3 regions of the Metapseudomonas furukawaii genome follow, and region 2 is predicted to be linked to each of the others. Evidence: predicted binding sites of a transcription regulator. Region 2 holds the regulator's gene; each other region holds the start of a gene.
What was found. The regulator FliA, encoded in region 2, starts transcription of late flagellar genes. The targets are predictions, from matches to a motif close to CTAAAGTTTNNNNNNNNNNNGCCGNTAA.
Positions count from the first base shown of each region.

Region 1: KF707C_RS05785 (methyl-accepting chemotaxis protein) is a predicted target of FliA. The motif match lies at 1,326-1,353, and genes of this name have one in related genera.
Region 3: flgM (flagellar biosynthesis anti-sigma factor FlgM) is a predicted target of FliA. The motif match lies at 5,922-5,949, and genes of this name have one in related genera.

Region 1 is NZ_AP014862.1:1,245,190-1,252,099, forward strand. Features, by position in the region: gene KF707C_RS05785 (methyl-accepting chemotaxis protein) at 1-1,241, opposite strand, end outside; gene KF707C_RS05790 (helicase HerA-like domain-containing protein) at 1,370-2,863, shown strand; gene KF707C_RS05795 (inorganic phosphate transporter) at 2,930-4,402, opposite strand; gene KF707C_RS05800 (hypothetical protein) at 4,557-4,757, opposite strand; gene mapR (GntR family transcriptional regulator MpaR) at 5,061-6,482, opposite strand; gene ccoG (cytochrome c oxidase accessory protein CcoG) at 6,560-6,910, opposite strand, start outside.
Region 2 is NZ_AP014862.1:4,350,631-4,357,540, forward strand. Features, by position in the region: gene KF707C_RS20100 (chemotaxis protein CheA) at 1-350, opposite strand, end outside; gene KF707C_RS20105 (protein phosphatase CheZ) at 362-1,150, opposite strand; gene KF707C_RS20110 (chemotaxis response regulator CheY) at 1,170-1,544, opposite strand; gene fliA (RNA polymerase sigma factor FliA) at 1,627-2,373, opposite strand; gene fleN (flagellar synthesis regulator FleN) at 2,370-3,203, opposite strand; gene flhF (flagellar biosynthesis protein FlhF) at 3,273-4,622, opposite strand; gene flhA (flagellar biosynthesis protein FlhA) at 4,638-6,761, opposite strand.
Region 3 is NZ_AP014862.1:1,906,496-1,913,405, reverse strand. Features, by position in the region: gene KF707C_RS08890 (organic hydroperoxide resistance protein) at 1-318, shown strand, start outside; gene KF707C_RS08885 (IS110 family RNA-guided transposase) at 422-1,552, shown strand; gene KF707C_RS08880 (IS110 family RNA-guided transposase) at 1,950-2,894, opposite strand; gene cheR (protein-glutamate O-methyltransferase CheR) at 3,168-3,995, opposite strand; gene KF707C_RS08870 (chemotaxis protein CheV) at 4,039-4,971, opposite strand; gene flgA (flagellar basal body P-ring formation chaperone FlgA) at 5,097-5,858, shown strand; gene flgM (flagellar biosynthesis anti-sigma factor FlgM) at 5,988-6,326, shown strand; gene KF707C_RS08855 (flagella synthesis protein FlgN) at 6,374-6,844, shown strand.

The sequences.
Region 1 (6,910 bases), 3.1 Mb from region 2:
CGGGCGGACGACGCCTGGTGGGAGGCGTCGGCGGCGTTGCGGGCGATTTCCTGGGCGGCGGCGCCCAGTTCGTTGATGGCCGCGGCCACGCTGTTGGTGCGGTTGGCCTGCTCGTCGGAGTTGCTCATGGACGAGTTGGAGGCGCTGAGCACCAGTCGGGCCACCTGGCTGACCTGGCCGGTGGCCGAGGACACCTCGCGGATGGAGCCGTGGATGCGTTCGACGAAGCGATTGAAGGCGCTGGCCAACTCGCCGAACTCGTCCTGGGCGTGGATCGCCAGGCGGCGGGTCAGGTCGCCTTCACCCTGGGCGATGTCCTGCATCGCGCGACCCATGGTGTGCAGGGGTTGCATCAGCACGCGGATGAGCATGCCCAGCAGCAGGATGATCAGCACCACGGCGATTACGGTGGCGATGAGGGCGGAGGTGCGGAACTCGGTGAGCATGCCGTAGGCCTTGCTCTTCTCCACGGCGACGCCGATGTACCAGTTCACCGTCGGCAGGCCCTTGACCGGGGCGAAGGTGAGGATGTTCGTGGCGCCGTCCAGTTCCACCTCGGAGAAGCCGGTGCTGATGCTCGGCGTGTTCTGCGGGAAGACGTCGCGCAGGCTCTTCATCACCAGGTCCTTGTTCGGGTGGACCAGGATCTTGCCGTCGGCGCTGACCAGGAAGGCGTAGCCCATGCCGTCGAAGTCCAGGGCGTTGATGATCTTCACCAGGGTTTCCAGGCTGAGGTCGCCACCCGCCACGCCCAGGGACTGCACGGGCGTGGCGATGGTCATGATCAGTTGGCCGGTGGCCGCGTCCACATAGGGCTCGGTGAGGGTCGTGCCGCCGGCGGTCTTGGCGCCCTGGTACCAGGGGCGGGTGCGCGGATCGTAGCCTTCGGGCATGGCGCTGTCCGGGCGCATGGTGAACTGGCCGTCCTGGCTGCCGAAGTAGGTGAAGGCGAAGGTGGAGGCCAGGGCCCGCTGCTGCAGGATGCCGGGCACCGCCTCGGCCGAGGGGTTGGCGGCCAGGGATTCGGCCACGCTTTCCACCAGCAGGATCCGGCCCGAGAGCCAGTTCTGGATGTTGCTGGCGGTCACATCCCCCATTTCCTGCAGGTAGTTTTCCAGGTCGTTACGGAGCGCATTCCTTTGCAGATAATCGTTGTACAGGGTGAACAGCGAGAACGCTGCTATTACCACCAGCGAGGCGGCAAGCAGAATCTTGTGGCTGAACCGCAGGTTTTTGATCATGTTTGCTTGCGTCCGGTTAGGTCAGGCATCAGTCTTTTCGTGGCACTCGCGTGCTGAAAAAGCCGAGCGAAAACGTCGGTTTATCTATCGGCGGGAACCCCAGAAAGCTTTAATTCGAGGAGGGCAAAATGCCCGAAGATCTCTCCCTGATCCTAGGCGCCGATCCGCAAGGCGAAGCGGTCGCGCAGGCGATGAAACTGGCCAATCGTCACGGTCTGGTCGCGGGCGCCACCGGGACCGGCAAGACGGTCACCCTGCAGCGCCTGGCGGAAGCCTTCAGCGATGCCGGTGTCGCCGTCTTCGCGGCGGACATCAAGGGCGATCTCTGCGGCCTGGGCGCCGCCGGCAATCCCCGGGGCAAGGTGGCCGAGCGCATCGCGTCGATGCCCTGGCTGGGGCATTCGCCCAAGGCCTATCCGGTCAGCCTCTGGGATGTCGCGGGCCAGTCGGGCCATCCCCTGCGAACCACCCTCAGCGAGATGGGGCCGCTGCTGCTGGGCAACCTGCTGGAGTTGACCGACAGCCAGCAGGCGGCACTCTACGCCGCCTTCCAGGTGGCGGATCGCGAGGGCCTGCTGCTGCTCGACCTGAAGGACCTGAAGGCGCTGCTCAACCACCTCAAGGATCACCCCGAGTTGCTGGGCGAGGACCGTGCGCTGTTCGCCGGTGCCTCGGCCCAGGCCCTGCTGCGTCGCCTGGCGACCCTGGAACAGCAGGGCGCAGAGGCGCTTTTCGGCGAGCCCGCCCTGCAGTTGGAAGACATCCTCCAGCCCGACCGCGACGGCCGTGGGCGCATCCATCTTCTGGATGCCAGTCGGCTGGTCCACGAGGCCCCCAAGGTCTACGCCACCTTCCTGCTCTGGCTGCTGGCGGAGCTGTTCGAGCAGTTGCCGGAGCGGGGCGATGCCGACAAGCCGGTGCTGGCGCTGTTCTTCGACGAAGCGCACCTGCTCTTCACCAATACGCCCAAGGCCCTTCAGGAACGCCTGGAGCAGGTGGTGCGGCTGATCCGCTCCAAGGGCGTCGGCGTCTACTTCGTCACCCAGTCGCCCAGCGACCTGCCGGACGATGTGCTGGCCCAGCTCGGCCTGCGTATCCAGCACGGCCTGCGGGCCTTCACTGCCAAGGAGCAGAAATCCCTGCGGGCGGTGGCCGACGGTTTCAGGCCGAACCCGGATTTCGACACCCTCAAGGTGCTCACCGAGTTGGGTATCGGCGAAGCCCTGGTGGGAACCCTGGAAGAGAAGGGCACCCCGGCCATGGTTCAGCGGGTCGCCATCGCGCCACCCCAATCCCGTATCGGGCCGCTGGACGCCGCCGAGCGCGCGGCGCTGGTGCGCAGCTCGCCCCTGGCCGGGCGCTACGACAAACCGGTCGACCGCGAGTCCGCCTACGAAATGCTCACCGCCCGGGCGGCCCAGGCGCCCGTGGGCGAGCCGGAGCAGACGCCGGGCAAGCCGACGGCCAGTCAGTCCGGAATCGGCGATCTGGCCGGCGAGTTGCTGGGCACCTTCGCCAGCCAGGCGATGAAGACCGCCGTGCGCCAGGCCGCCAACCAGCTGGGACGGCAACTGGTGAGGGGGCTGATGGGTTCCCTGCTCGGGGGCGGCAAGCGTCGCTGACGAAGGTTTCGCCATCCTGAAACGAAGAAGGGCGCCCCATGGCGCCCTTCTTCGTTCTCGTCCTGATCAGACGATGAAGGTGATCGCCAGCCAGAACAGGCCGGCGGACAGCAGGATGGTGGTGGGCAGGGTGAGTACCCAGGCCATCAGGATATTGCGGATGGTGCCGCCCTGCAGGCCGCTGCGGTTGGCCACCATGGTGCCGGCGACGCCGGAAGACAGCACATGGGTGGTGGACACCGGCAGGCTGTAGATGTTGGCCATGCCGATGGCGCAGGCGGCGGTGATCTGGGCGCTCATGCCCTGGGCATAGGTCATGCCCTGCTTGCCGATCTTCTCGCCGACGGTGAGCACCACGCGCTTCCAGCCCACCATGGTGCCGATGCCCAGGGCCAGCGCCACGGCGAGGATCACCCAGAAGGGCGCGTACTCGGTGGTGGCGGTCAGGTCCTTGCGCAGCTTCTCCAGGTCGGCCTTCTCGCGTGCCGGCAGGCTGGACAGCTTGCCGACCTTCTTCGCGGTGTCGTCCAGGCAGAGCAGGTAGCGGCGGGCCTCGATGCGGTTCTCTTCGCTCAGGTCGCTGTAGTTGGAGACGCCTTCCAGGGTCTTCAGCAGGGCGGCGATGGTCGGCTCGGTCTGCTTCGGATCGCAGCGGTAGAGCTTGGGCATCTCGCCACCGTTGCCACGGCCCAGCGCCAGCATCTCGCCAAGGGTGTCGGTATGGCGCTGGTAGAACTGGCTCAGGTGGGTCGCGGCGTCGCGGGTACGCTCGATCTGGTAGGTGGTGCTGTTCAGGTCCAGCACGAACTTGGCCGGCACGATACCGATCAGTACCAGCATGATCAGGCCGATACCTTTCTGGCCGTCGTTGGAACCATGCACGAAGCTCACCGCCATGGCGGAAAGCACCAGTACCAGGCGGTTCCAGAAGGGCGGGTGCTTCTTCTCGTCCAGTTCCTTCCGGGTTTCCGGGGTCTTGTGCATCTTCGAGACGGGGTACAGCCATTTCAGGCTGAGCAGCAGCAGGGCCGCGACCATGAAGCCGGCGGCCGGGGAGAAGATCAGCGACAGGCCGATGTCGATGGCCTTGCCCCAGTTCACGCCTTCGCCCAGGGGGACGTCGGTGAGGATCGCATTGGCCAGGCCCACGCCGAGGATCGAACCGATCAGGGTGTGGGAACTGGAGGCCGGGATACCGAAGTACCAGGTGCCCAGGTTCCAGGCGATGGCGGCGGTCAGCAGGCTGAACACCATGGCCAGGCCATGTCCGGTGTTCACGTTGATCAGCAGTTCCACCGGCAGCAGGTGGACGATGGCGTAGGCCACGCCGACGCCGCCGAGCAGCACACCGAGGAAGTTGAAGATCCCCGAGAGGAACACCGCCCGGTAGGGCGACATGGACTTGGTATAGATGACCGTGGCGACCGCGTTGGCGGTGTCATGGAAACCGTTGATGAATTCGAATGTCAGGACGAATGCCAGGGCGAGACAGAGGCTCAGCACCAGCCAGGCATCTAGCCCGCTGAATAGATCGAACATGAAGGTTATGTGACTGGCTCATGAAGGGGCCGCGATTATGCCAGAAAACCGCTCGCCGCCCAGACCCGGACGTCGAGCGGTTTTCGCTCAGTCACACTGGAGTTGTCGCAAATCAATAAGAGCGCTTCACAAAGGAACAAGGTGCGACATCTTGTCAGGGCGCTTCCCGATTGAGCTCCTTTTCGATCTTTTCGATCTCTCTTTCGAAACTCTTGTCCAGCAGGCTGGGTTTCTTGCGCCAGGGTTTGCGTTCAGGCTCCCTTTGAGCGACATAGGTGGTGACTTCCCCACCGTAAACATCCTTGTAACGCTTCGCCTGGCGCTCGAGTTCGGCACGCAGTTCGTCTTTCGTCACGTGGTATATCCGTCTCTATAGATCAATGGTCTTGTCAGGAAAGGGCGATCCAGAGGCCTTTGCCTCCATAGCGTCGTTCGCCCGTCGAGGCCGTCGGCGCGGCCTTCTTGTAGGACAAAGTTCTTGGTTCGCAACTAACGGGTGCTTTCCTTACGCATTACAGAAAGACCCTGCGAGAGATCCGGGGTTCGCAGTCGATTGCACTGGAATCCCGAAAAGAACATTGCAAAGTATAACAACCCCAACGAAAAGCTCCATTGGGGGAATCACCGTTCAGAGCGAAAGAAGTGAACTTCGTCTACTTCAGTTGGTGCCGGGAAGTGAACGGATAATACGGCCCAGAGTTTCCATCGCCTGTTCACTGGCGAGACTCCAGGGATGCCCATAATTGAGTCGTGCGCAATGGCCGAAACGCCGTGTCGCGGAAAAAATGGGACCGGGCGCGATGCTGATCCCCTGGGCCAGGGCCAGCTGGAACAGGCGCAGGGAGTCGACCTGTTCGGGAAACTCCACCCAGAGGAAATAGCCGCCTTCCGGGCGGCTGACCCGGGTTTCCTCCGGAAAGTGCCTGGCCACCGCCGCCAGCATGGCGTTGCGCTGGCTCTCCAGGGCGTAGCGCAGCTTGCGCAGGTGCCGATCGTAGCCACCGTGCTGCAGGTAGTCGGCGATGGCCGCCTGGGCCGGGACCGAGGCGGAGAGGCTGGTCATCAGCTTCAGTCGCTCGATCTGTCCGGCGTAGCGCCCGCCGGCCACCCAGCCCACCCGGTAACCTGGGGCCAGGCTCTTGGAGAAGGAGCTGCAGTGCATCACCAGCCCCTCGCTGTCGAACGCCTTCACCGGCTTGGGCGCGTGCTGGCCGAAATACAGCTCGGCGTAGACGTCATCCTCGATCAGCGGCACCTGGTGCCGGGCCAGCAGGGTCGCGAGGCGGCGCTTGCGCTCTTCCGGGAGGCTCGCCCCCAGCGGGTTCTGGAAGTTGCTCATGAACCAGCAGGCCTTGATCGGCAGCCGCTCCAGGCGGTCCTCCAGCACTTCCAGGTCGATGCCTTCGCGGGGGTGCACGGGGATCTCCACCGCTTTCAGCTTCAACCGCTCCAGCACCTGCAGGCTGGCATAGAAGGCCGGCGCCTCGATAGCCACCAGGTCGCCCGGGCGGGTCACCACCTGCAGGCAGAGGTTCAGGGCTTCCAGGGCGCCGTTGCAGATGACCAGTTCCTCGATGGGCAACGGCAGCCCGCCGACCATGTAGCGCAGGGCGATCTGCCGGCGCAGGGCGTGGTTGCCCGGCGTCATGTCCGCGACCGTGGAGCGCGGATCCATGTCCCTCACCGCGTGGGCCATGGAGCGGGCCAGGCGCGGCAGGGGGAAGAGTTCGGGGCTGGGGAAGGCCGAACCGAAGGGAACGGTATCCGGGTCGCGGATGGAGCTGAGCACCGAGAACACCAGTTCGCTGACGTCCACCTCGGTGGTGGAGGCTTCCCGCAGCGTCGCCTGGGGTTCCGGAAGCGGCCGGCGCACATGCTCGCAGACGAAGTAGCCGGAGCGCGCCCGGGCCATGATCAGGCCCCGGCTTTCCAGCAGGTAGTAGGCCTGGAACACCGTGGATGCGCTCACGCCGTAGGTGCGACTGGCGTGTCGCACCGAGGGCACCTTCTGCCCAGGGGCCAGGACCCCGGTACGAATCAGCTCGGCGATGTCGTCGGCGAATTTCTCGTAGCGCTTCATCTTTTCCTGGATCGGCGGCAGGGCGGAGCCCCACTCTAAGCGCTCGGCCCGGTCGCCGCCATGATCCCGGCCCATCCTCAGTGCCTCGGGCTGACGAAGGTGCTGCTGGCGCTGGCCTCGGTGTCCGGTTCATCCAGGCTGCGCACCACGAAGCGCAGCGGGCGCGAACCGGCCGGACCGCTGTCCTCGGTCAGGGCCACGGACACCGGCAGGGACAGGATCTCCCCGGCGCCGATGCGCACCTCCTGGTCACCCTGGAGGCGGAAGCCCGCGTCGTCGGCCAGCTCCACCCGGTAGCGCTGCTCCCGCTGGGTCTTGTTGATCAGCTTGAGGTTGTAGATGTTCTCGATCTCGCCCGCGGCGTTCTCGCGGAACATGCCGCGATCCTTGATCACGTCCACCGACAGTTGCGCCCGGGTGGCGCCCAG
Region 2 (6,910 bases):
GGCGTAGCGGGCGTCGGCTCGCTGCGCTCGCGCACCTCGCTGAACATCTCGTTCACGGTATCCAGGGCTTGCAGCACCACATCCATGAGCTCGGCGTCCACACGGCGTACGCCCTTGCGGAGGATGTCGAAAACGTTCTCGGCGATGTGGCAGCACTCCACCAGGGCGTTGAGCTGGAGGAAGCCAGCGCCGCCCTTGACGGTGTGAAAGCCACGGAAGATCGCATTGAGCAGGTCCATATCGTCCGGGCGGCTTTCCAGCTCGACCAATTGCTCGGACAGTTGCTCCAAAATCTCGCCGGCCTCTACCAGGAAGTCCTGGAGGATTTCTTCATCGGCGTCGAAGCTCATATGAGCGCTCCCTAGAAACCAAGGCTGGATAGCAGATCGTCGACGTCGTCCTGACCGGACACCACGTCTTCCCGTTTATCGGCATTCATCTGCGGACCTTCACCCCTGGAGGTGTCTTTTTGTTTGTCGGCCTCGGCACGCAACGCATTGTGGTCGTGCTCGATACCCACGAAACGGTCCACCTGGCTCGCCATCAGCACCAGCTTGACCAGATTGCTCTCCACCTCGGTGACCAGCTGGGTCACGCGCTTGATCACCTGGCCGGTGAGGTCCTGGTAATCCTGCGCCAGCAGGATGTCGTTGAGCTTGCCGGAGAGTGCGTCGGTATCACGCTGGCTGCGCGCCAGGAACTGGTCGACGCGACGGGCCAGCTCGCGGAATCCGTCCGCGCCGATTTCCCGGCGCATGAAGCGTCCCCACTGCTCGCGCAGCTGCAGGGCTTCGTCGCTGAGTCCGTTGAGCAATGGCGCACTCTCCTCCACCAGGTCCATGGTACGGTTGGCGGCCTTCTCGGTCATGTGCACCACGTAGCCCAGCCGGTCGGTCGCGTCGGCGATCTGCGACACTTCCTGGGCATGGGGCAGGCGCGGGTCGATCTGGAAGTTGACGATGGCGTTATGCAGCTCGCGGGTGAGCTTGCCGACCTCCAGGTACAGGCCGCGATCCCGGACCTGGTTGAGTTCTTGGATAAGTTGCACGGCGTCGGTGAAATTGCCTTTCTCCAGGCTGTCCACCAATTCCCGCGCACGGTCTTTCAGGGTCGACTCGAAGTCTCCCAGCAGGGGTTCTTTCTGGTCCATGGTGCCCTCGCGGCCGGCATCAGCCGTTGACCCGCTCGAAGATCTTCTCGATTTTTTCCTTCAGGACCTGGGCGGTGAAGGGCTTGACCACATAGCCGTTCACGCCGGCCTGGGCCGCTTCGATGATCTGGTCGCGCTTGGCTTCCGCGGTCACCATCAGGACTGGCAGGTGCTTCAGGCGTTCATCCGCCCGCACGGCGCGCAGCAGGTCGATGCCGGTCATGCCGGGCATGTTCCAGTCGGTGACGAGAAAGTCGAAGTTGCCGCTGTGGAGCATCGGCAGCGCCGTGGTGCCGTCGTCCGCTTCGGCGGTATTGGTGAAACCCAAATCGCGCAAGAGGTTCTTGATGATGCGTCTCATCGTCGAGAAATCGTCAACGATGAGGATTTTCATGTTCTTGTCCAAGTCGACCTCCGTACAGTCCTCAAACGCCCCTCTTGCCGGGCGCCGTTCAAATCTGGAAGCGGTGTGCCGTTCAGCGCGCGCGCCACTCGCCGAGACGCGCACGCAGGCGTGCGGCGCACTGGCTGTGCAATTGGCTGACCCGCGACTCGCTGACCCCCAGCACTTCCCCGATTTCCTTCAAATTCAGTTCTTCGTCGTAATACAGCGCCAGCACCAGGCGCTCACGCTCCGGCAGGTTCGCGATGGCATCGGCCAGCGCGGCCTGGAAGCGTTCTTCTTCCAGATCATGGGAGGGTGAGAATTGGGTGAAACCGGCGTCCTCGCGCACGCCGCCATGCTCGCCGTCCTGCAACAGGTCGTCGAAGCTGAACAGGCGGCTGCCCAAGGTGTCGCTCAGGATGCCGTAGTAGTCTTCGAGACTCAATCCAAGTTCGGCAGCAACTTCCTGATCTTTAGCGTCACGCCCCGTTCTCGCCTCGATAACGCGGATCGCGTCACTCACCATACGGGTGTTGCGGTGCACCGAACGCGGTGCCCAGTCGCCCTTGCGGACCTCGTCGAGCATGGCGCCGCGAATGCGGATGCCCGCGTAGGTTTCGAAGCTGGCACCCTTGGTGCCGTCGTATTTCTTGGAGGCTTCGAGCAAGCCGATCATCCCGGACTGCATCAGGTCTTCCACCTGCACGCTGGCCGGCAGGCGCGCGAGCAGGTGATAGGCGATGCGCTTGACCAGGGGGGCGTAGCGCTCGATCAACTGATGTTGCGAATCCCTTGCCTGTGTCTTGCCGTACATACGCAGTCCAGTAGCGGGTGTCATACGGGCGTTTCCGCGGGCGACTGTCTGACCAGACGCTCGACGAAGAACTCCAGGTGGCCTCTCGGATTGGCCGGCAGCGGCCAGCTGTCGACCTTCTGCGCGATGGCCTTGAAGGCCAGCGAGCACTTCGAGCGCGGGAAGGCCTCATAGACCGCGCGCTGCTTCTGTACCGCCTTGCGCACCGACTCGTCGTAGGGGACGGCGCCCACGTACTGCAGGGCGACATCCAGGAAGCGGTCGGTCACCTTGGTCAGCTTGGAGAAGAGGTTGCGCCCTTCCTGGGGGCTGTGGGCCATGTTGGCCAGAACCCGGAAGCGGCTCATGCCGTAATCGCGGTTGAGCAACTTGATAAGCGCGTAGGCGTCGGTGATGGAGGTGGGCTCGTCGCAGACCACCACTATGACTTCCTGCGCCGCGCGGACGAAGCTGACCACCGAGTCGCCAATCCCTGCGGCGGTGTCGATCACCAGCACATCGAGGTTGTCGCTGATATCGCTGAACGCCTGGATCAGGCCGGCGTGCTGCATGGGCGAGAGCTGCACCATGCTCTGGGTGCCGGAAGCGGCCGGGACGATACGGATGCCCCCCGGCCCCTGCAACAGCACGTCGCGCAGGTCGCATTCGCCATTGATCACATCGGCCAGGGTGCGCTTGGCGGTGAGGCCGAGCAGCACGTCGACGTTGGCCAGACCCAGGTCGGCGTCCAGCAACATGACGCGGCGACCGAGATCGGCGAGCGCCAGGGAAAGGTTCACCGACACGTTGGTCTTGCCGACGCCGCCCTTGCCGCCGGTCACCGCGATCACCTGTACGGGATGCATACTACCCATTTGAAATACCTTGCCTTGGGCCACTTGGCTGCCTAGCACCGCCCACTCCAGGGCGGCTCGAAAAATTCGTCAACCGGCGCGACGCGCCGGATTCTGGTAGAGCCCGGCGAACAGGTCGGCCATGGCTTCCTCGCTCGGGTCCTCCGGTGCCTGGAGGCTGACCGCACGGCTCACCAACTGGTGGCTGCGGGGAACCTGCAGATCATCCGGGATTCGCGGCCCGTCGGCCAGATAGGCTACCGGGAGATGCTGGCCGATAGCCAGACCCAATGCCTCACCGAGGCTGGCCGCTTCATCCACCTTGGTGATGACACAACCGGCCAGGCCGCAACGTTTGTAGCTGTGATAGGCCGCCTTGAGCACCTGGCTCTGGCTGGTGGCGGCCATCACCAGGTAATTCTTCGCATTTATCGCCCGGCTCGCCAGTGCCTCCAGCTGCATCGTCAGCGCCGGATCGTTGGTGGGCAGGCCGGCGGTGTCGATCAGTACCACGCGCTTGCGCACCAACGGCGCCAGCGCCTGGGTCAGGGACTGGCCCGGATCCACCAGGGTCACCGGCACGTTGAGAATCCGGCCGAGGGTCTTGATCTGCTCCTGGGCACCGATGCGGAAGCTGTCCATGCTGACCAGGGCGACGCTCTGGGCGCCGTACTTGAGCACATAGCGCGCCGCCAGCTTGGCCAGGGTGGTGGTCTTGCCCATGCCGGCCGGGCCGACCAGGGCGATCACACCGCCCTCTTCCAGGGGCTCGACCTTGGGGGTACGGATGGCGTGGGCGAGGTGGGCCAGAACCATGCGCCAGGCCTGGCGCGGCTCGTCGACCTTGGCCACCTTGTCCAGCAGGGCGCGTCCCAGCTCGGCCGGCAGCCCCATGCGCTGCAGGCGACGCCAGAGGCTGGCCTGCTGCGGACGACGGCTCTGCATCTGGCCCCAGGCGATGGAGCCCAACTGGACTTCGATCAGCTCGCGCAGCCCGCTCAGCTCGAAGCGCATGGCATCCAGGGCGGCCTGGTCGACGCCGGAGGATTTCGGCGCGGCCACCGGCTCCACCGGGCGCGCCACCGCACGCGGACGGCCCAGGGCGGCCGACAGGGCCTCTTCCGGCAGTTCCGGCTCGACGGCGGTCAGCGGGCGCGCGGCGAACAATTGACGGTCCTTGGCGGCATCGGCCTCGGCACGCACGGCCAGATCGGCCTGGGCCTGGGCGATGCGGGCCTGGGTCTTGCGCAGCTCGGCCTCGAGGGCCGGGTTGGGCTTGCTCGGCGCCGGCGCCGGCATGGGATAGTCCAGGGCGGCGGTCAGCTCGACACCACCGGCGACGCGACGATTGCCGATGATGGCGGCGTCCGCGCCCAGTTCATCCCGCACCAGCTTCATGGCTTGACGCATATCGGCGGCGAAGAAGCGTTTGACCTGCATGGCCGTAGACCTCGATTAGTTCTGTCCCACAGTGGCCACGATGGTGACCTGCTTGTTGTCCGGTATTTCCTGGTAGGCCAGCACGTGCATGGTCGGTACGGCCAGCCGTGCGAAGCGCGACATCATCGCCCGGATCGGCCCGGCCACCAGCAGGATGGCCTGCTTGCCGAGCATTTCCTGGCGCTGCGCCGCATCCACCAGTGAACGCTGCAGCTTCTCGGCCATTCCGGGTTCGAGGAGAACGCCATCTTCCGAACCCTGTCCGGCCTTCTGCAGGCTATTGAGCAATATCTGTTCCAACCTGGGCTCCAGGGTGATCACGGGCAGCTCCGGCTCTAGTCCCACAATGCCTTGGACGATTGCACGGGACAGCGCGACGCGAACCGCCGCCACCAGCGCGGCGGGATCTTGACTCTTCGGCGCGACGTTGGCGATGGCCTCGGCGATGGTGCGGATGTCACGCACCGGCACCTGCTCCTGCAACAGCGCCTGCAGCACCTTGAGCAGGGTGGACAGGGACACCACGCCCGGCACCAGCTCTTCGGCCAGGCGCGGCGAGCTCTTGGCGAGGTTCTGCATCAGCTGCTGGACCTCTTCGTGCCCCAGCAGCTCGTGGGCGTGCTTGTAGAGCACCTGGTTGAGGTGGGTGGCCACCACGGTACTCGCGTCCACCACGGTGTAGCCGAGGGACTGCGCCTGGTCGCGCTGGCTGGCGTCGATCCACACGGCCTCCAGGCCGAACGCCGGATCCTTGGCGGCGACGCCGTTGAGGGTGCCGAACACCTGGCCGGGATTGATCGCCAGCTCGCGGTCCGGGTAGACCTCCGCCTCGGCGACGCTGACGCCCATGAGGGTCAGGCGATAGGCGTTGGGCAGCAGGTCGAGGTTGTCGCGGATATGCACCGAGGGCATGAGGAAGCCCATCTCCTGGGACAGCTTCTTGCGCACGCCCTTGATCCGCGCCAGCAGCTGGCCGCCCTGGTTGCGATCCACCAGCGGGATCAGCCGGTAGCCCACTTCCAGGCCCACCAGGTCGACGGGAACGACGTCGTCCCAGCCCAGCTCCTTGGTTTCCTGGGCGCGCTGGGCGGGCAGCAGTTCCTGCTGGCGCTTCTCCTCCTGCACCGCCTCTTCCTTGACCTTGTTCTGCTTCTTCCAGATGAGCCAGGCGCCACCGGCGGCCAGCAGGCCGAGGCCGACGAAGGGCACGTGGGGCATGCCGGGCACCAGCCCCATGGCGATCAGGATGGCGGCCGAGACGGCCAGGGCCTTGGGCGAGGCGAACATCTGGCGGTTGACCTGCTGGCCCATGTCCTCGGAGCTGGAAACCCGCGTGACCATGATGGCGGCGGCGGTGGACAGCAGCAGCGAGGGGATCTGCGCCACCAGGCCGTCACCGATGGTCAGCAGGGAGTAGATGCGGCCGGCGTCGCCGAAGCTCAGGCCGTGCTGCAGCATGCCGATGGCGATGCCACCCAGCAGGTTGATGAAGAGGATCAGCAGGCCGGCGATGGCGTCGCCACGGACGAACTTGCTGGCACCGTCCATGGAGCCATAGAAGTCGGCCTCCTGGGACACTTCGCTGCGGCGCTTCTTGGCCTCGGCCTGGTCGATCAGCCCGGCGTTGAGGTCGGCGTCGATGGCCATCTGCTTGCCGGGCATGGCGTCCAGGGTGAAACGCGCGCTCACCTCGGAGATACGTCCGGCACCCTTGGTGACCACCACGAAGTTGATGATCATCAGGATCGCGAACACCACTGCGCCCACCACGTAGTTGCCACCCACCACCACGTCGCCGAAGGCCTGGATCACCTTGCCGGCGGCATCGTGGCCGTCCTGGCCGTGGAGCAGCACCACCCGCGTGGACGCGACGTTCAGCGCCAGGCGCAGCAGGGTCGCCACCAGCAGGATGGTGGGGAACACGGCGAAGTCCAGCGGACGCATGGCGTAGACGCTGACCAGCAGGACCACGATGGACAGGGCGATGTTGAAGGTGAAGAAGACGTCCAGCAGGAAGGGCGGTACCGGCAGGGTCATCATGCCCAGCATCACCAGCACCAGCAGCGGCACCCCGAGATTGCCCCGGCCCACCGCCATCAGGTTGTTGCGGACATTGCCCACCAGTTGCGTACGATCCACTGTTGCTCCCCTACCCCTTTCGCGAAACGCCGTTCCGCACTTCCAATCTTTTGACGCCAGAGGGCGCCTTGACCTCCCTTGTGCAAGAAGCCTTCCAACTTCGTTAAGGATCTGATTTCAGGAAAGAATCCGTAGGCCGGGGCAGGCTT
Region 3 (6,910 bases), 2.4 Mb from region 2:
AAGGAACTGGGCGGCCCCGGCGGTGACGGCACCAACCCGGAACAGCTGTTCGCCGCCGGTTACTCGGCCTGCTTCCTCGGCGCCATCAAATTCGTCGCCGGGAAGGAGAAGATCGCCCTCAGCGAGGACACCTACATAGAGGGCGCCGTGGGCATCGGCACGCTGCCCACGGGGTTCGGCATCGAAGTCGAGTTGAAGATTTCATTGCCGGGCCTGGACCGGCAGGTGGCGAAGGACCTGGTGGACAAGGCGCATATCGTCTGCCCCTACTCCAACGCCACCCGGGGCAATATCAACGTGACCCTGACACTGGTGTGACACCGTAGACATCATGGATTGACCTGCCCCACCTCGAAAGCGCGGGTTATGTTTTCGGGGTGGAAACACCTCCAACACAGAGCCGCATCGAGGGGGACAGGTCATGAACGAGTTTAACCAGGTCTATGTAGGTTTGGACGTTCACCAGGCGACGATTGCTGTCGCGGTGGCACGGCCGGGGCGCGGTGAGCCGGACTATCACGGCACCATCGAGAACCGCGACAGCGCGCTGCGCAAACTGCTCAAGCAGCTGAGCCGGCAGGGCGAGGCGTTGAGCTTCTGCTACGAGGCCGGCCCCTGCGGCTACGGCCTTTACCGTGAGCTGACAGCGCTGGGCCATGGTTGCGTGGTGGTGGCGCCCTCGCTGATTCCGCGCAAGGCGGGCGAGCGGTTGAAAACCGACCGTCGGGACGCCCTGATGTTGGCGCGCCTGCATCGGGCGGGCGAGCTGACGGCGGTGTGGGTGCCGGATCAGGAGCAGGAAGCGATCCGCGACTTGACGCGCGCCCGGGAGGACATGAAGTCCCTGGAACTGAAGTGCCGGCAACGCCTGGGCGCGTTCTTGCTGCGTCATGGGCACGTCTATGCCGGTAAAAGTCGCTGGACCCAGGCCCATTTCCACTGGTTGGCGAGCGTGAAACTTGACTCGCCGGTGCAGCAGATCGTCCTGCAGGAGTACCTCGACACCGTTAAATCGATGCAACGGCGGGTGGCCGATCTGGAAGCGCAAATGCACGAAGCGCTGGCCGGCTGGTCGCTGGGTACGGTGGCGCAAGCCCTGATGGCGTTGCGCGGGGTGAGCCTGATCACGGCGATGACGGTGTTGGCGGAGTTGGGCGACCTCAGTCGCTTCGACTCGCCGCGCGAGCTGATGGCCTACCTGGGACTGGTTCCCAGCGAGCACTCCAGCGGTGGCTCACGCCGCCAGGGCCGCATTACCCGCACGGGCAATGGCCATGTCCGGCGGGTGCTGGTGGAAGCGGGGTGGAACTACCGTTTCCCGGCACGCAAGACACGCGTCATCGAGGCGCGCGCGGCGAAAACCTCGGCGGTGGTTCAGGCCATCGCCTGGCACGCGCAGATGCGCTTGTGCGGTCGTTATCGAGCGCTGCTGGCGGCGGGCAAGCTCAAGCAGCAGGTCACCACCGCCATCGCCCGGGAGCTGGCGGGATTCATCTGGGCCATCGCCTGCGCGGTGGCGGGCAAGGCACACGGTAGTAAGGCCGTGGCATGAACCCGCAGCAGTGGCTTCGGTTCAGGGGGTGGAGGGCCGGTGAGGAGAACCCCTGGCGCTCCTATGTGGCGTCCTCTGCGAGGAGGACAGACCCACGACCGTAGAGAAGGGCAGCTCCGCGACGAAGTGAAGTCAGGTCGGTAACCAACCCACGTATATCAGAGTGATCCACCGTCGCCTAATCGCCCTCCACCCCCTGAACCGAAGCCACTGGCGGAGAAGAACAAAACGAAAGAATAGACCCAGAGTTGACAGGTCAATCCATATCAGGAGTGAGCTTGCTCGCGAACTGGCCCCTGTCATTCGCCGGCAAGCCGGCTCCTACGAATCCGCAGTCTCGATGGGTTTCGCTTCGCTCTACGCCATCGTGCGAGCCAGCCTGTAGGAGATTCTATGTCTACCCCGCCGTACAGGTTGGTGACCGATATGGCTGCTGGGTCTTCATGAGGGCGAAGGCAATTCGAGCCAGTTTCCGTGCCAGGATGGTCAGGGCTTCGGTCTTTTTCAGACCACGCTCCAGGTAGCCCAGATAGAGCTTCTGCCAAGCTTTGGTGCGACTGGCGGCCATGGCGGCATTGTGTAGCAGCCGCCGGACCTCCGGATCGCCCTGTTTGCTCAACTTGCGGCGTCCGCTGTAGCGCCCCGATTCCTTCGCGCGCACATCCAGGCCCAGGAAGGCGATGAAGGCGTCGCTGTTGCGGAAGGGGCCACGCTGAAAGGCCATGTTCAGGGCTGCTGCGGTTAGCGGGCCGATGCCTTCAATGGCCCGGCAACGCTTGGCCTGCTCGGCTAGGCCAGCGTCCTTCAAGGCCTGGGCAATGTCCTGATCGAGGCGCTGCTCCAGGCGCTTGAGGGAGCTGAGCGCCGCTTTCATCGACACCTTGAACTGGGTGTCATGGCCAAAGCTCTGGCGCAGCGCCGTGGCACTGCGGATCAGCGTCGCCCGGCGTCGCAGCAGGCTTTGCAGCAGCCGGTAAGCCTTGCCGGCGGGTTGCCAGACCCGCAGTTGGGCCTGTTCGTGGGCCAGATAACGGGCCAGTAGACGGGCATCGCTGGCGTCGGTCTTGATGCGGCCGCCGATGCCCTTGCGGTAATTGCTCAGGCGATAGCCATCAATGACATAGAGGCGATGACCACGCGCATGGGCCAGGTCGACGAGCTGCACGTGATAGGTGCTGGTGGCTTCCACTGCCAAGGCACAGTCGCCGGGGAGCGTCTTCAGCCAGGCGCGGATGCTGCGGGCGTCATTGTCCAGGGTGCAGTACTGGTCCAGGTCGGCGCGATACAGGCTCAGGCTGTCCTTGGCCACGTCGATGCCGATGATGGGGGATTGGGTTGTCATGTGCGATTCCGGCCGACAAGATGAATGAGTCTGTCGGGGGGCTCACCTGTGCGCAGGCTTGCAGATATGGTCGATCTCGAGCGGCTACTCGAGTCGATGGATTCCTTATCGGCGCTTGTCGTGAGCCAGGAGTGGGGGAGTTCTCCTACCGTCTGTCTTGCAGAAGCGAGCTCAGTCCCTCCACCCCCGACAGACCCACCTTACGACATACAAGCGAGCTTGCTCGCGAAGGGAACGGCTCACGAACGAAGGGAGGCGCCAGGCCTCCCTCTTTCATTTCACCTTGTAGATGATCCCCGGACTGCACTGGACCATCTGGTACAGATCCGGCAGGCCATTGAGCGCTTCCGACGCACCGAGAATCAGGTATCCACCGGGTTTCAGGGTGGCGTGGATGCGGGTGAGGATGTCCTTCTTCACTTCGGCGGAGAAGTAGATCAGCACGTTGCGGCAGAAGACGATGTCGAACTTGCCGAGCGCCGCATAGCTGTCCAGCAGGTTGAGCGGACGGAACTCCACGCGGCTGCGGATCGCCGGCTTCACCGCCCAGCGGCCTGGCCCCTTCGGGTCGAAGTAACGGGTCAGGCGCTCCTGGGACAGGCCCCGACCCATGGCCAGGCTGTCGTACTCCCCGGAACGGCAGGCGGCCAGCATGGAGGAGGAAAGGTCGGTGGCGACGATCTGTACGCCGGCCTTGAGCTGGCCCAGGTTGGTCCGCTCGAACTCGTCGATCGCCATGGAAATGGAGAAGGGCTCCTGCCCCGACGAACTCGCCGCCGACCAGATGCGCAGGCGCTGGTTCGGGTAGGCCTTGATCAGCTCGGGCAGCACGCGCCCCTTCAGCACCTCGAAGGGGTAGGTATCGCGAAACCAGAGGGTTTCGTTGGTGGTCATGGCGTCGATCACCTGCTCGCGCAGGCCGCCACGGGAAAGACCCTGGATTCGCTGGGTCAGCTCCCCCAGGGTCTTGATGCCGTTCTGCTCCATCAGCTTGTTGAGCCGGCTGGAGACCAGGTACTGCTTGTTGCTACCCAGCAGGATGCCGCAGGACTTTTCCAGGAAAACCCGGAACTGCTCGAAATCCACATTGCCTGAAGACACTAGGGGCGCCTCGCCAATCAATTTCCATGTCAGGGGGCTGAACTCAGCCCCCGTCCGTTGCCCGGATACGCTCCACCACTCGGGCGGCCAGGTCGTCCGGCTTGAACTTGGCGAGGAAATCATCCGCGCCCACTTTCTTCACCATCGCCTGGTTGAACACGCCCGATAGCGAAGTATGCAGGAGGATGTGCACCTTCTGCATGCGAGGATCGTTGCGGATCTCCGCTGTCAGCGTGTAGCCATCCATTTCCGGCATCTCGATGTCGGAGACGATCATCAGCAACTCCTGCTCCGGCGCCTTGCCGTCCTCCGCCATCTGACGCAGGTAGTTGTAGGCCTGGCGCCCGTCGTTCAGGGCCACGACCTCGACACCGACGGTTTCCAGGCACCGCATCACCTGCTTGCGGGCCACCGACGAGTCGTCGACGATCAGTACACGCTTGCTGACGGCCTTGCTCTGGGTCTCGATATCCACCACGCCTTCGGACACCACTTCGGACGTGGGAGCCACCTCGGCAAGGATCTTCTCGACGTCGATGATCTCCACCAGTTGCTTGTCGACCCGGGTCACCGCCGTCAGATAGTGGTCGCGACCGGTGCCCTTGGGTGGCGGATGGATCTCTTCCCAGTTCATGTTGACGATGCGCTCCACCGAACGCACCAGGAAACCCTGAACCTTGGTGTTGTATTCCGTGATGATGACGAAGCTGTTCTTCAGGTCATCGAGGCCCCTGCGACCGGTCGCCATGGACAGGTCGAGGATAGGAATGGTCCCCCCACGGATATTCGCGACCCCACGCACCACCGGGCTGGACTTGGGCATCAGGGTGAGGCGGGGACATTGCAGCACCTCCTTCACCTTGAAGACGTTGATCCCGTAGAGCTGGGTTCCGTCGAGGCGGAACAGCAGCAGCTCGAGGCGGTTCTGCCCGACCAATTGGGTACGCTGGTTAACCGAATCCAAAACACCGGCCATGACCAGACTCCTGTAAGCCATTGAACGCCCGGTCCAGCTCAGGCCCCAGGTGAAGTCCATCGCCGTTGGGCAAGGAATTCCCGAGGAGACTAGCAGGCGGCACGAGCCTTGCTTCTGAAAATTGCATGAACACCCTGACGACGCTTTTCCGACACTTGATGGCAAAACGCCGCAATTTGCTTGCGGCTGTTTTACCCGCTTTGTGCTGTCTAGGCTACAGCCCTGCGTCAACCGCCTCTGTGACGTCGCCTGAGATCCTTATCGGCACAACCGAGGGCTTTCTTGAATACACGGTGGAAGAATATCTGCAACGGAGCAACATCCAGGGACGCAGCGAAATCCAGGTCAGCCGCCTGGATCCACGGCTGCGCCTCGCACAATGCGACAAGGAATTGACGGCGAACCTGGAAAGCCCCGCCCAGCCGCTGGGACGAGTGACGGTGCGCATTCGTTGCGACGGCAGCGCCCCCTGGACGGTGTACGTGCCGGCGCACGTGAGGCTGTACCGGGACGTGGTGGTGGTGACTCGCCCGCTGCGTCGCGGGGTGCCTGTGCAGCCTGCGGACGTCACCGTGGCGGAGCGCGACGTGGGCACCCTCAACCAGGGTTTCCTCACCGCCACTGAGCAGGTGCTGGGCCAGAAGACCACCCGGGCCCTGGTGGCCGACCAGGTGCTGGCCCCGCTTCACCTGCAGCAGGCGGAGGTGGTGAGCAAGGGGGATCATGTGGTGATCAGTGCCGCCAGCACTTCCATCAATGTCCGGATGCCGGGCGAGGCCCTGGCCAACGGCGCACCGGGCGAGCAGATCCGGGTTCGAAACCTCAGCTCGGGACGGGTGATCCGCGCCCGGGTAACGGCGCCCGGACAGGTTCAGGTGGAGATGTAGGCATGATTCCGCTGGCGCCCGGCGGGCCTGATTTTCTACACTCAGCCCGTGCCAAAGAATTTTCTAAAGTTATCCCGGACAGGGCCGATAGAACGGTAAGCGTCCAACTAGCGTCCGAGGTTCAGCATCATGGTTATCGACTTCAACCGGCTCAATAACGGCCCCACGCCCACCAGTACAGGGCGTACCGGCAGCACCCAGGCCGGCAAGAGCGAAACCGTCACCAGCGGCCAGGCACCTGCCACCCAGAGCACCGGCGAGCAGGCTCCGGCTGCCAAGAGCGGAGAATCCGTGCAGCTGAGCAGCGAAGCTCAGGTGCTGCAGAAGGCCGGAGAAAAACTGCGCGATGTGCCCGTGGTGGACAAGGAGCGCGTTGAAAAGCTCAAGCAGGCCATCGCCGACGGTTCCTACCAGGTCGACGCCAAGCGCGTGGCCAGCAAGCTGCTGAACTTCGAATCCCAGCGCTAGTCCACGGGCGGCGCTGGGGAACTTGGACGCCCATCCCCAGAGCACGTATGCAAGACATCAACCTGCTCCAACTCTTCAACGACGATATCGGCCACGCCCAGCGTTTGCTTGAGCTGATGGACGAAGAATTCGAGGCCCTCGGAGAGCGCGACCTCGCGCGGCTCGAAAGCCTCCTCGCCGAGAAACAGCCCCTCCTCGCCCAACTCGAACAGCACGGTCGCCAGCGCGGCCAGCTCATGGCCAGCCTCGAGCTGAGTGCCGACCGGGCCGGCCTCGAACAACTTGCCGCACGACTGCCACAGGATGGCCCGGAACTGCTGGAAAGCAGCGATGCGCTGTCGGAACTCCTGGAGCGCTGCCAGACCGCCAACGAGCGCAATGGTCGACTGATCCGCGCCAACCGCGCCTCGGTGGGGGGCATGCTCGGTATTCTTCGCGGCGGCGACACACCCGGCCTCTATGACAGCCGTGGGGCTACGGCTAGAATCGGCCAGCAGCGCCCGCTCAGCCAGGCCTGACACCTCAATTACAAAAATGCGCGGGGACGACGATGCCTCGCGACATCCGCTTTGTGTTCGGAGAGC